Regions from separate parts of the Cytobacillus sp. FSL W8-0315 genome, predicted to be linked through region 2. Evidence: riboswitches for the same ligand, from Rfam matches in the RefSeq annotation. Region 2 holds a riboswitch; each other region holds the start of a gene.
What was found. A riboswitch is a leader RNA that binds a small molecule or an ion and turns the genes downstream of it on or off. The one in region 2 is predicted to bind cyclic di-GMP.
Positions count from the first base shown of each region.

Region 1 (3,209 bases), 770 kb from region 2:
TATCCGCTTTTTCAGAAGCATATTCACCGACTTCAGTAAGATTTTCACCTTTTTCATGAACATCTTTTGAATAGGAAAAAAACTTTTCCCTTACAAGGCCGAAATAGTCGATTAGCCCATTAAATACAGCATGTTTAGAGCTTCGTTCATCAACCTTCGCTGCAATTTTACCTGCTGATAATTCTTCCATTCCATTTATTATTTCCTTATGAATATGGAGATGGTGTTTTAATGAAAAGTATCGATAGGCAAAAAACACCGATACTCCCATTAAAATAATATTGATGCCTAGCATAATCGCTTCCATTATAATAAATCCCCTAACATCTATTTAATTAAATTAGACTTTATATGTAATTTAAAGCTCTTTTATTAGGATATATGTTCCATCTGCTACATTTGCAGGAATACCACTCAGCTTATTATTATCCTGATATTTATGGACAATATAATTTCCTTCAGTATCTTTATATTTTTTCATATTATGATATTTTTCCATGACCCGTATTGATTTAGGGTTGGTTGCTTCACCTAAAACAGCCTTTAATCCTTGGGATGATGCTTTTGCGATTAATCTATTTCCTAGCTGCTGAATAATTTCATGACGATTATGTTCAGCTATTACGCCTAACATGAAAAGGTGTAATAGTTCTCCATCCTTGATTTCATGTCCATTCTGTTTTTTATAATCTTCCATAAAACGTTTATCTACATCTTCCAAAACACGGAGAATTACATTCATATCATAAAAAGAACCTTCAAATATGTCTTCTCCGATTATCTCAGGTGCATTTGTATCTCCCGCAAGTACACCGACAACTTTATGATTAGCATCCTTTGCAACTGCGCAATATCCCTGTTCAATCGTAGAGTCTAAATAATCCTTGGTAAATTGATAGAAATCCTCATAGCCTATATTCAATTGTCCTACCATTGGCTCCTGAACCCATTTCCCTGCAACCTCCACTCCTATGAATGTTCGAGCCAGACAATCAGCTGCTTTCACAATTAATTCTGGCTGATCCTTCTTTATAATTTCGTATGTATATAGCTCTAGTGTTGTTTGCACTTCTTTACTCCCTTTCAAATGTAAAATAATGATCCCCTAATCATTGTCACGAACATTAGATGCCATGAGGCACTTTATCAACAAACGTACCTGAGAACTCAATTCTCTCAAGTGCATTCCTGATTTGCACCTGCGCAATTTTAGATGACGGTTTTACTACAAGAATATCCTTAAATCCCAATGAAGAATAAAATTGCATTGTCTGTTCAAGCTGTGGAACCACCTTTGATGGGACAGGTGTTTGATGGGTCCCGTCTACAACAAATGTATAACTTTGCCTTGATACCTTACTAATCGTATCCTGTAAATCTATCATATAACCTTCCGCATCCTCCTCTCTCATTAACCCATGAACCTGTACATGAACTTCCTTTGCGGCCTCATTAATGGCCATTTTGTATTTTTTCTTATCTACAACTATCATCGCTGATCTCCTTTGCCTGTATTCTCCATCATTTTTGCAGCTATTTAAAAGGTGTCCAAAAAAAAAGACTATCCCCAAATAGACAGGGATAGCCAAATAAACGTTCTTTATTATCCTTGGCAACCCGACTGTCATTACCCTGGAGGATTTTAGACTCGTAGCTTTGCGTCCTTACCTTTCGATAAGTTTGCCTTTTCAATTTTATTGAATATAGGACTAATTTCACGATTATATTTTACTATACTATTATAAAGAACTTGCCATTTTTTGTCGATACTTGTAATTTTTATTTCTGCATCCAATTTTATCTGGAAGAGTATGTCCCCATGTTAAAGAAATAAAAAAGGCTTCCCATAAGTTTAGTCAACTTATGAGAGGCCTCAATTAAATACCTTTATGTTAACAAAATATCAGCATTCTACATTCACCTCGCCAGCGCAAATTCGGCCGGTAAAAATCAACTTCATGCTTCTCAAATCTCCAGCCAAATTTAATTAACGTATCCCTTTTCAAAAAAGCGAAAATAAAAGAAATAATTTATAGAGCTGATGTATTTTGTTATTCTAGTAAATATGCATATTGGGCAGCTTAGGAGTGGATTTAACTGTGAACAAAAAAGACATCGCACAGATTCGGAAACAATTTAAATTAAATAATGACTTACTAAAGATCTCAGATATTTTTAATGTCTATATTATGAAGGAATCAAGTGAGATTTATCATTATGAAAGCCAGCCCTTTGAAATGCTGGACCAGGATCAGCAGGAGCTATTTATGGATAACTTCAAAAAGCTGCTTGGCGGCCAATTGGATGAAAAGCTCTTTGAATTAAAGTTTCAGAGGGATGCCGAAAACAGCAGTCAACTCATCCTGCATCAGGGATTGCTAAGCAGTGATGCTGAAGGCTGGATGGATCAAATGCTTCAGATAGTCGGCAAAATGCTGGGAATCCGGCAATATGAAAAGGATATTGTCGTTACATTCATTCGCGGGGAGTATCTTAAGCCAATGAAACGCCGCAACGCAGAAGCCGAGGAAAGTGAACGGGATGCCGTTTATTCTCATCCCTTTATTCTCTGCAGCATAAATAACACTCAAGAACCGAAGAAAGAATTGCTTTTTGACTATGTAGAAAAGGAATTTAAATATCATTTTACCGTTGATCCGATTATCAACCTCAAGGCTCCCATTTCAGGGTTTCTATTTCCTTGCTTTACCGATCATGCAGCTGATGTCAATCACGTCTTGTATTCAGCAGGCAAGGTACATGAGCCCGACTACCAGTTCATAGTGGACGTTTTAAACGGGGAAGAAACGATGACGGCGCAGGATGATAAAATCGTTTTTGAGGAAATTATTAAAGACGTAACAGGAGATCAGCTAAGCACAGCAACCCTTTCCAACGTATATGAAGAGATTAACCGTATGATCGTGGAAAACGAAGAGGATGAACCGCCGAAGCTGGATTCCAAAGACGTAGAACGCGTTTTAAAAGTGAGTGGTCTCGAAGATATTAATTCAGAAAAGGTCCAATCCGCTTATCAAAAAATCATCGATGATGACAAATATGAAATAAAGGCAACCAGCGTCCTGCCCAAATTTAATTCAAAATCAATAAAAATCAGCACGAAGGCAGCCAACATATCCATCTGCCCGCAAGATCTTCGATATGTAAAACAAGTCCATTTTGACGGCAAGCGCTATCTGATGATCGAA
Region 1 covers NZ_JBBOOC010000001.1:436,048-439,256, forward strand. The annotation lists gene MKY20_RS02345 (methyl-accepting chemotaxis protein) at 1-307, opposite strand, end outside; gene MKY20_RS02350 (hypothetical protein) at 359-1,069, opposite strand; gene MKY20_RS02355 (hypothetical protein) at 1,125-1,493, opposite strand; cyclic di-GMP riboswitch class I at 1,609-1,695, opposite strand; gene MKY20_RS02360 (DUF4317 domain-containing protein) at 2,100-3,209, shown strand, end outside.
Region 1: another riboswitch for cyclic di-GMP. It lies ahead of MKY20_RS02355 (hypothetical protein); the one in region 2 lies ahead of MKY20_RS06210 (EAL domain-containing protein).

Region 2 (3,209 bases):
GCCGTCCGCCAATCCCGCAAAGAAACCTCCTCTATGATCTATTTAACTGCCACCCCCAGTCAAAAATGGCAAAATGAATGCCGCAGCGGAAAAAGAAACTTTGTCACTATCCCGGCTAGATATCATCGTCATCCATTGCCTGTACCGGCTTTCAAATGGTGCGGAAATTGGGAGAAATCCCTAAAAAAAGACAAACTCCCGTCTGCAGTTACCCAATGGATCAAGAAGAGGCACGACAACCAGAAGCAGTGCCTGCTCTTCCTTCCAAAAATCGATAAAATGGAAAAAGTCCTTACCATCCTTCGTAAAACCTATCCTAAAATCCAAGCTGTTCACGCAGAAGACCCCGATCGAAAAGACAAAGTCCAAATGATGCGCAATAAAGAGATTCCCATGCTTTTAACAACGACCATCCTGGAAAGAGGAGTTACCTTCCCTAATATTGATGTAGCAGTATTTGGAGCAGAAGACCGTATTTTTACCGAAAGCGCTCTTGTTCAAATTGCCGGCCGTGTTGGAAGAAGCTCTGAATACCCGAAAGGAGAAATCACCTTTTTTCACTACGGCAAAACCGAAAGCATGGTCAAGGCGCAAAAACAAATACTCAAAATGAACACTGAAGCCAAAAAGAAAGGACTGATCGACCATTAACTGCTTAATATGCCATGAAGAAATCCTTTCAGCTGTCAGCTGGACAACTCTCTGGTCGCGGCCAAAAGACAATCATTTATGCCAATGCTGCACCGATAAACTCCCATTTATCAATGGCGATGCTTGCAGTAAATGCAGCCGGCCCTTCAGTAACATAGATCCTCAATTTCGAAAAGGGAATCTATGCGCAGATTGTCTAAGGTGGAACGGGGATCCAGAATGGTCAGGGCAGCTTCTGAAAAACAATTCCCTTTTTATATACGATGACTTTCTGAAAGAAACTATAGCCCGCTATAAGTTCCGGGGCGACTATATTTTGTCGAGAGCTTTTTCTCCTATCATTAGGGAAAAGCTGAGTACCGTGGAATTCGACTATCTCGTCCCAATCCCTCTAAGTCCCCAAAGGATTTATGAACGAGGCTTCAATCAGTCTGCCGCACTCATCCATGAGGCAGGCTTTACCGTGACGGAACCGCTGCAGCGAATTCACTCAGAAAAGCAATCTAAGAAATCGCGAATGGAACGAATTCATTCGCACCAGGTCTTCCAGCTGCAAAATCTCAATATCAAGAATAAAAAAATTATCCTAATTGACGATATCTATACTACCGGCTCAACTCTATATCATGCAGCGAAAGTTCTTAAAGCAGGGGGTGCTGCTTCAGTCTGCTCGGTTACATTAGCAAGAGGATAATGGATGGAATTAATTACAAGTTGATGTTTTTGATCTGGATAGTTATTAGGAAAATAATCCTATGTTAAAATATTCTAATCCAGGGCAAATTTTACGAAAGTAAAAGACGCAAAGCTGCGGGCCTAAAGCAGGTTTCTGCCATGGCAGCCGGGCTGCACAGAAGAAGAACTATTTTCGTTTGCCTTTTTTTATTGGAAAGGATGTTTTGAAGTGGACGAAATAAACTCACAGGATGGTGAAAACACCACTAAAGATATTGCTGAATATAACAGTCAGCAATTGGAATTGACGAAAATAAAAAATAACCTGAACCAGGCTCAGAAGATCGCAAATATTGGGAGCCTGGAGTACGATATTGAAAACGATAGAGGGTTTTGGTCAGATCAGCTGTTCCGGATATTTGGGCTAAAGCCTCAAAAAGGTTTTTTTCCGGACTACAAAATGTATTTGAGTTATCTGCATCCAGACGACCGGCCGGCTTTTGAAAATCAGTTTACTCGACTGTTAGAGGAAAAGGACAGTGTGGATCTGATATGCCGGATAATTAGGCAGGATGGAGAGGAACGGTATATTCATCATCGTGCGGACTATTTTGCAGGAGAAAGCGGATCACCGAAAATCGTTGCAACGATTCAGGATATAACTGAAAAAAGGCGCATGGAAGAGAAGCTCTATGAAAACGAGCGGAAAATAGGACAAATCTATGAAAATCTTGATGTTGGCATTTATTCCGCCGATTTAATAGAAAGAAAGGTATTTCATTTCTCCAGAGGAGTGGAAGGCATTTTCGGGTACACAGCCCGTGAGCTGATTGATAATTTCGATTTATGGGACGAAGTGATCCATCCTGATGACCTGCAAAGTCTGGAAGCCAATCGGGTAAATCTTATACATGGGAAGAGCGTTCGCTGCCAATATCGTATCTTCCATAAATCCGGTGAGCTTAGATGGGTGAATGATCATAGTATCCCCTATTTAGATGAACGAGGCCAACTTATCCGGGTTGATGGCTTTGTAACAGATATAACAGAACAAAAATGGCTTGAAAAGAGAATGAGGCGTATGGCATTTTATGATCATTTGACCGATCTGCCAAACCGCCGGTACTTTGATCAGAAGCTGCAGAGCCTTATTGAAGACGATGAACAACAGAATTTCGCTGTCTTGTTCTTTGATCTGGAACGGTTAAAGCAGATTAATGATACCTTTGGACATTCCTCAGGAGATGAACTTCTTAGGCTTGTTTCACATAGAATTAAGGAGAAGTTAAATTCAGTCTGTTTTTCAGCAAGAATTTCCGGTGATCAATTTGCAGTTATAATGGAATATATCCAGGAAAAGGAGGATCCTGCGCAATTAGCAGATTCCATTAATCAAATTTTCTCTGAACCATTCCACATCGACAGCTTTGAGCTTAATATTACCCCATCTATAGGCATTAGTTTATATCCGGATAATGGAAGAACAGCTGATGAATTAGTCAGAAATACGGAATCTTCCCTGTACCATGCCAAGCAGAAAGGGAATAATAGATTCCAGGTTTACCATCCTTCCATGGATATTGAATCTTATAAGCTTTTTACCCTTGAACAGGATATGAGAAAAGCCATTCAAAATGATGAGTTTTTTCTTGAATACCAGCCAAGAGTTGATACGAAGACCGGCAAAATAGTAAGTGCCGAAGCTTTATTAAGATGGAATCATCCGGAATGGGGCAGAGTTTCCCCTTTGGAGTTTATAACAGTGGCAGAGGAAACCGGTTTAATCATAAATATAGGTGAATATGTGCTAAGGAAAGTATGCAGCCAGATTTATTCCTGGAAGGAAAAAGGGTTATCGATTGTTCCGATATCCGTAAATATCT
Region 2 covers NZ_JBBOOC010000001.1:1,207,033-1,210,241, forward strand. The annotation lists gene MKY20_RS06195 (DEAD/DEAH box helicase) at 1-651, shown strand, start outside; partial or broken gene MKY20_RS06200 (double zinc ribbon domain-containing protein) at 659-838, shown strand; gene MKY20_RS06205 (ComF family protein) at 968-1,345, shown strand; cyclic di-GMP riboswitch class I at 1,419-1,505, shown strand; gene MKY20_RS06210 (EAL domain-containing protein) at 1,556-3,209, shown strand, end outside.

Region 3 (3,209 bases), 190 kb from region 2:
TCTCAGGCATAGGCTCAATGTGAGGAACTTCTTCGAAATTGATTTGCGCAAATAGATTCATATAATTTCCCTGCTCATCCTTTGGATGTTCGCTCGTTTTTGGAAGGTAGGGCTTTCCTCCGAACTTGCTTTCATAAAGTGTGGTCTCCCCTCTTTCTGCATGTATGCAGACAAACGATTTAACTGTTTTTTCTAATTCGCTCCGATGTTTTTCAAATTCCTTAGGCAGCTTTAAAGATTGATTTCCCATACTTTTTCCTCCTGTTTCTCTTAATTGGTAAGTTCATCCCAAAATTCAGCTATCCATTGTTCTAACTCCGTTGTTATTTCTTGTGAAGATTCATCCAGAAGCTCCCCAAACAACTTGCTTCCAGGGATTTTTTTCGATACCGGCATTCCAAGAAAAAAGTATTCGCATTCCCAAATTTTAATGATTTTTACATCTATGAGATCCCCTCTTTTATCAGAAATCCCCAGTGAAATGGAGGAACTGTATCCAGGCTGGAAAACATCTCTGCCCTCCTGATTAAATTCAGCCTCGAGTTTCAGGCCTTTCTTTGAAAAAGCCGCTTTATTCTCTCTTAGAAGCTTTTCAATTTGTTCTTTTAGTTCCTTTTCAATTCTATGAATCTTCCCCTTTAACTCTGAAGTGAATGTCCTGTGGAAATATTTCATAAAAACATCTTCTCTCATCAAAAATAAACAGAATATATGTAAATTCGCCAGCCTCATCCATTCTTCCTATCTGCAGAAAAAAAGAGCTGCTATAAAGCAGCCCACATTTTCCTATAAAATACTCTTAAAACCCTTCGCCTGTTCATCCAGCTTTCTTGCAGCTTCCCCGATATCTTTAAAAGCAGATACAGCATGTTCATTATGAACCTGGTTTTCACTTATGCCTGACTGTGATTGCAGAGTTGCGTCACTAATTTTGTTGATTTCATCTGATATTCCTTTGATGTGGGCACTGACTTCCTGGATGGAGTCCTGCACCCGGTTTGCGAGCTTTCGCACTTCTCCGGCAACGACGTTGAAGCCTCTGCCATGTTCGCCGGCACGTGCTGCTTCAATAGCTGCATTTAATGCCAGGAGGTTCGTTTGGGCCGCGATTTCACGGATTGTTTTTACGATGCTGCCGATGGATTGTGTCTGTGATTTGAGAGAATGGAGAATTTCCAGGTTCCCTTTGGACTCATAAACGAGCTTGGCTATTGCCTGAGCTGCCTCTTTGCTTCTTTCAATTCCAGCTTTTGCTTTTTCACTAAGGGCTTCTGACATTGCCTGAAGCTGGAATGCTACCTGCGCTGTATTCGTTTCCCTTTCTGTAATATCCGTAGCAACCTTTACAACACTTTCTACACTGCCATCATTCCCAAATACCGGTGTGTAAGTCGCTTCGAGCCAGATAAGATCTCCTTGCTTGTTCACACGCTGAATTTTTTCCTGAAAGCTTTTGCCATTGCGCAGATTTCTCCAAAGCTCCTGATATTCCCTGCTGGCGGCAAATTCAGGGGTGCAAAATTGCTTATGCATCATATTTGGCATTTCTTCTGCACGATATTTGACAGTGCGGGCAAAATTCTCATTTGCCCACAGCACTTTCCCGTTACTATCAAATTCAATCATAGCCAGAGAATTTTCAATTGCAGCCAAAACAGCTTCTTTTTCAAGAACCTGTGTGCTTTTAAAATGACTAGGCTTATAAGTTGTAAGCATGCTCTTCCTCTTTTCAAAAAAGGTTGTCAGAACATATCCCTACAAGGGGACTGGTCCCATGTAAGTGCTGGCCGGTTGCGCTACTAGCTCGAATTCATTAAAGCGCCCATATCTACTTGAATTCCCATTGCTTCCAACTTGTCCCGCATGTAAGGCTATAGTACTAGCATCGGTCAGTCATCACAATTCTCAATGCTCTGCTTTCATTTATACTGAAAATTCAAATAATTAATTACTAAGACCCATGATTCCCATAATTAGTAAAAGTAGAATAGAACTGTAAGAGATTATGCAGAAGGGATTGATTTATCTGAAAAATAAGCTAATTGCGTTATCACTGGCATCTGCTTTAAGCTTTTCACTTTTTCCGGAAAGAAGTTTTGCCGAGCAAACTGCTGCGGAAAACCAGGCCATAATACCTGGTGCGCATACAGTAACGGAACAATACTTTGATGGTGTGAACAACAACTGGCTGACCACCAAGAATCCCCTCCAATATCAGCAGGCGACCCTTTACGGAAACATCGGTCTTGCTCCTTATCTCTGGGGAAATGCCGAGGAAGGAACCGGATGGCATCAAATGTATAAGCCTTCTTCTGTAACGGGAACACAGGTAAATGGTATTTTTGAAGATGCCCAGTTTGTCATAAGGGTTCCGGATCACTGGAATGGCCGGCTGGTTGTTTCGGGAATCCCGGCTACAAGAAATGAAACATCAACCGACCTGCTTTTCAGCGACTATGTCCTGGAAAAAGGATATGCTTTTGCAGCGATTGATAAAGGCACCCAGGGTGACGCTGATTCAGCTGATCCATTTGCAAAAGTAAAGAATGCCTTAGCCGCTGAGGATGATAGCGTAGCAGAATGGCACCAGCGGTTCCGGCAGGTTACGAAAGCCGCACAGCGATACTTAGTCAGCCATTATTCCGATGGTCTGATCGATCCGGCAGATTCTACTGACCCGGCGAGCGATTTAGTATCGGCAGTGCATAAAATTCCTACATATGCGATGGGAATTTCCAATGGCGGATACGTCGTGCGCTATGCCCTTGAAAATGACCATCCAGAGAAGACTGGCGAACCGCGTCTTTTTGATGGAGGAGTTGATTGGGAAGGCGTGTTATGGACGGAAGAAAAGCCAAATTTAATCAGTTCTCTGACCACCGTAGTGAATCATGCGGAGGAAGCTTTGTTTGGAAGCGGCAAAATAAAGCAGAAAGCGATTAAAGAGCTATACAAAGCTGGATTGCCCAAAGGATCGGAAAAACTATGGGCCTATCATGATCAGGTATACTGGTTTGTCTCGCTGAATATCTATCGGGACCATTTCGATCCGGAAGCCCCAGGCCGTACCCATTGGAGCAATTACCTGAACTTTGTTAATGGCGTGAGAGACCGATCCTTTGATTCTGTCTTTGAAGATTATAAATATGTGACCCGTCCAAAAGAAGTGAAAGAAAATATTAAGGAAGTGGCCAATACTGGAGATATAG
Region 3 covers NZ_JBBOOC010000001.1:1,014,280-1,017,488, reverse strand. The annotation lists gene MKY20_RS05420 (YwqG family protein) at 1-250, opposite strand, end outside; gene MKY20_RS05415 (hypothetical protein) at 271-675, opposite strand; gene MKY20_RS05410 (methyl-accepting chemotaxis protein) at 787-1,716, opposite strand; cyclic di-GMP riboswitch class II at 1,777-1,860, opposite strand; gene MKY20_RS05405 (alpha/beta hydrolase) at 2,006-3,209, shown strand, end outside.
Region 3: another riboswitch for cyclic di-GMP. It lies ahead of MKY20_RS05410 (methyl-accepting chemotaxis protein); the one in region 2 lies ahead of MKY20_RS06210 (EAL domain-containing protein).

Region 4 (3,209 bases), on a different contig from region 2:
GTTATTGACCTTGAAGAAATGGCAGGACATCGCGGTTCAATCTTCGGATCCTTTGGCATGGGAGACGGCAGCACACAAAAAACATTTGATGCACTATTGTATCAATCCCTTTCTGAGGTTAAAGGTTCCCCTTATATTATTATGGAAGCTGAAAGCAAGCGAATAGGAAAGGCTGTTCAGCCGGACGAGCTTCTTGATACCAAAAAAACTGGTATTCATATTGATATGTTTGCCAGCATGGAGTCCCGTGTGCAGCGTATCCTCCGTGACTATGTGGAACCTTATCAAAGAGAAGAATGGTTCAAGCCGAAAGTGGATGAAAGCCTTGTGTTTATTAAAAAACGTCTGAAAGATACTGAAATCCGCGAGCAGCTGGATGAATCAGCTGAAGCAGAAAACTACGAGCTATTTATAAAGCTTTTATTAGAACACTATTACGATCCGCGCTATGCTTTTAAACAGCATGACTATGAAGGCCAATTCCACCACGTAAATGCGGATGATGTGGAAGCTGCTGCACAGCAAATTATTCACATTATTGAAAACCAAAATGCTCCCGTCCTCTGACGCGGAGCATTACTTTTTGCGAGCGACAAAAGATATATTTTTATAAATCACAGATAACTAACTATTTAAACCGGTTGACACTGTGGTATGATGGTAATAATATTGAACAAATCGTTCTTAATATGGAACTAGATATATGATATAATCCTATTACATACAAAATAAGGTGTGTGGTATACGATGATCGGTGATCGTGTAAAAAAACTTCGCCAGGAAAAGAAAATGTCCTTATCCGAGCTTGCCGACCAGGCCGGTGTGGCAAAATCATATTTAAGCTCGCTTGAGCGCAATCTGCAAACTAATCCATCGATTCAATTTCTTGAGAAAATCGCAGGTGTTCTGAATGTTCCCGTGGACCATCTGATCCATGAGCAGATCAACAAGGAAGACCTCGATTCAGAATGGATGAAAATTGTAAAGGAAGCGATGGAGTCTGGTGTTTCTAAGGAGCAATTTCGGGAGTTTTTGGATTTTAATAAGTGGAGAAGCGGACAAAAATCATAGATGCAATGAGCCTGAAGGTACAGGCTTATTTTTTTTGCAAAATTAGGATCCTTTCTCATAGTGTGTTGTTTTTGCTTATTATTCTGCCCGTTGATTTCCGCTGCGGGAACTTGCTTTCCGCGGGGAGGAACGGGAGCCTCCCGCAGGAGTCAAGTCCCCTCCGCTCCAATCAACTCAGTAAATTAAATCAATTTATTAAATAGCAACAAACTTTACGAAAACAGCCAAAATAAAAAGCATTTCCGTATATAGAGATACCTCTAACAGAAATACTTAGCAATACCGGATATTAGGCTTCCATCAGAAGCTCTTTGGCTTTGTTATTATGTAAAAACTCTCTAATTTCTTCCTTTTGCAGGCCTAGGTTCTTTGCTTCCATAATTAACTGCAGCCACTCCAAATCAATTCCTTCGACCTTTACATTTTGCTCCGTCAAAATTCTTCCCCCCAGGATACATATCGTATTCCAGGCAACCCAGCCATCGTAGTATCATCCAATACCTTAGACCCGTGACTTTGCGTCCTCATCTTTCAATGAGTTTGCCTTTTTCTGCGCCTATCGGCTCAAAGAAATTTTTACCATAAATGTATTCTACTATGGCCGTATTGCTAACGTTGTCAGATTTTGTAATTTTTATTAATTATTTTAATATTAAATTAATTTGATTTTCGACAAATTTCTAATTGATCTAGGTTCTTTTGATTACCTGTACCCCTCATCTTTTAAAGGAAGTTGTTATTAATGGTCGAACTCTTTTTTGAGTAGTAGGAAAGTCCGATTCTTTTTCTGAAATTTTTGCTGATTTGTTTTATTGAATCGGTATGCGGATTTATACATTTTTTAAAGGTCGTGTGGACTGGTTCGAGGGTCATAGCATTCAGAAAGACTTCATCCGTTAAATTAGATCCGCATATCGGGCATAGCCAGTCACCCGATTCACTGCTGCTGTATGAAGGCTTGTGGCATTTATTGCAGTTCTTTCGGTACATTTTCAGCCTCCTTATTTGACTAAGAATAGTATTTTTACTCTATCGGTTATTAAGATAGATCTTCATAAATCCATAAAACATGAAGTACTAATATGAATGAATAAAAATAAGCTGCACCTCTTCTTTACCTTGGTTTACGTTGGAAAATTAGTCGAAGTTGAGTTTAGAATTAAAAAGCCTGAAAAAACAGCTTTAACAGAAAGAAATAATAGGGGTTCTATAGTATATAGAAAATCCATTATTAGATTCACTTCTTCAATCAGCCATAGTCTAATTCCAAAGAACGTCAAGAGACTATCCAGAAGATTAATGAAGGCAAGATACTGCAGATTTTTTTTCATAAGTTCACCGCTTAATGAGCAGCTATTTGATTATATTCATTAATTGCTTAAATAAGTTCTAAACACGAATTAAAATTAAGGCCTTAAAGAATCAGTTCCTCAGGCCTTAATCTAAGTATCACTCCGAAGCCTTCTATAACGCCATAATAAAATTACGCTTCCAGTACTTAAAAATAGTGCACCAATAAGTAATAAATTATAATTATTAGTTGCGGTATTTGGGAGCTTATTCACTTTCTCTGGAATTACCGTGGCATCTGTTGATGGTGGTGAAGTATTAGTTCCCCCTCCAGAATTATTATCTCCTGATCCGGGAGTCTCGTTGTCGGTTCCAGAATCACCTGTTGCTTCCGCAAGAAAAATGATTTCAACCTCTGCGGCGGAATTTTGAAATTCATTTCCCAAATGCTCTGGCATTGTTACTTGGAAAAATAAAGTTTCTTCTGTCCCCTTCCCTAATTCTCTGGGAGAGAAGCCTTTAAAATCCTTAAGTTTTCCTTCGTAAAGCATCTTTGTATCTTTCTTAACCTCAAGCTCTAATTCCTCAAAAAGTCCTTTAATAGACTTCGATTTTCCAATGTTAGAAGTATATTTAAAATCTTGATTGCCATCATTTTTTATCGTTATATTTCGCGGCATCCAGTCGCCTGGTTTTAGGTTTTCTACTTTAAATAGGTATCTATTTGAGTTATCTAAGTTCGTATTAATATCAATTTCCTTGTCCAGTGCTATTGCAGTTTTGTTTCCAAAAACAATTAAGAAAACAAAGCTATATATAATAAATATTTTTATAGGTTTTGCCAGCAA
Region 4 covers NZ_JBBOOC010000003.1:189,674-192,882, reverse strand. The annotation lists gene mnmH (tRNA 2-selenouridine(34) synthase MnmH) at 1-567, shown strand, start outside; gene MKY20_RS26735 (helix-turn-helix domain-containing protein) at 748-1,071, shown strand; gene MKY20_RS26730 (anti-repressor SinI family protein) at 1,361-1,507, opposite strand; cyclic di-GMP riboswitch class I at 1,538-1,626, opposite strand; gene MKY20_RS26725 (hypothetical protein) at 1,795-2,061, opposite strand; gene MKY20_RS26720 (DUF5658 family protein) at 2,196-2,402, opposite strand; gene MKY20_RS26715 (LPXTG cell wall anchor domain-containing protein) at 2,514-3,209, opposite strand, start outside.
Region 4: another riboswitch for cyclic di-GMP. It lies ahead of MKY20_RS26730 (anti-repressor SinI family protein); the one in region 2 lies ahead of MKY20_RS06210 (EAL domain-containing protein).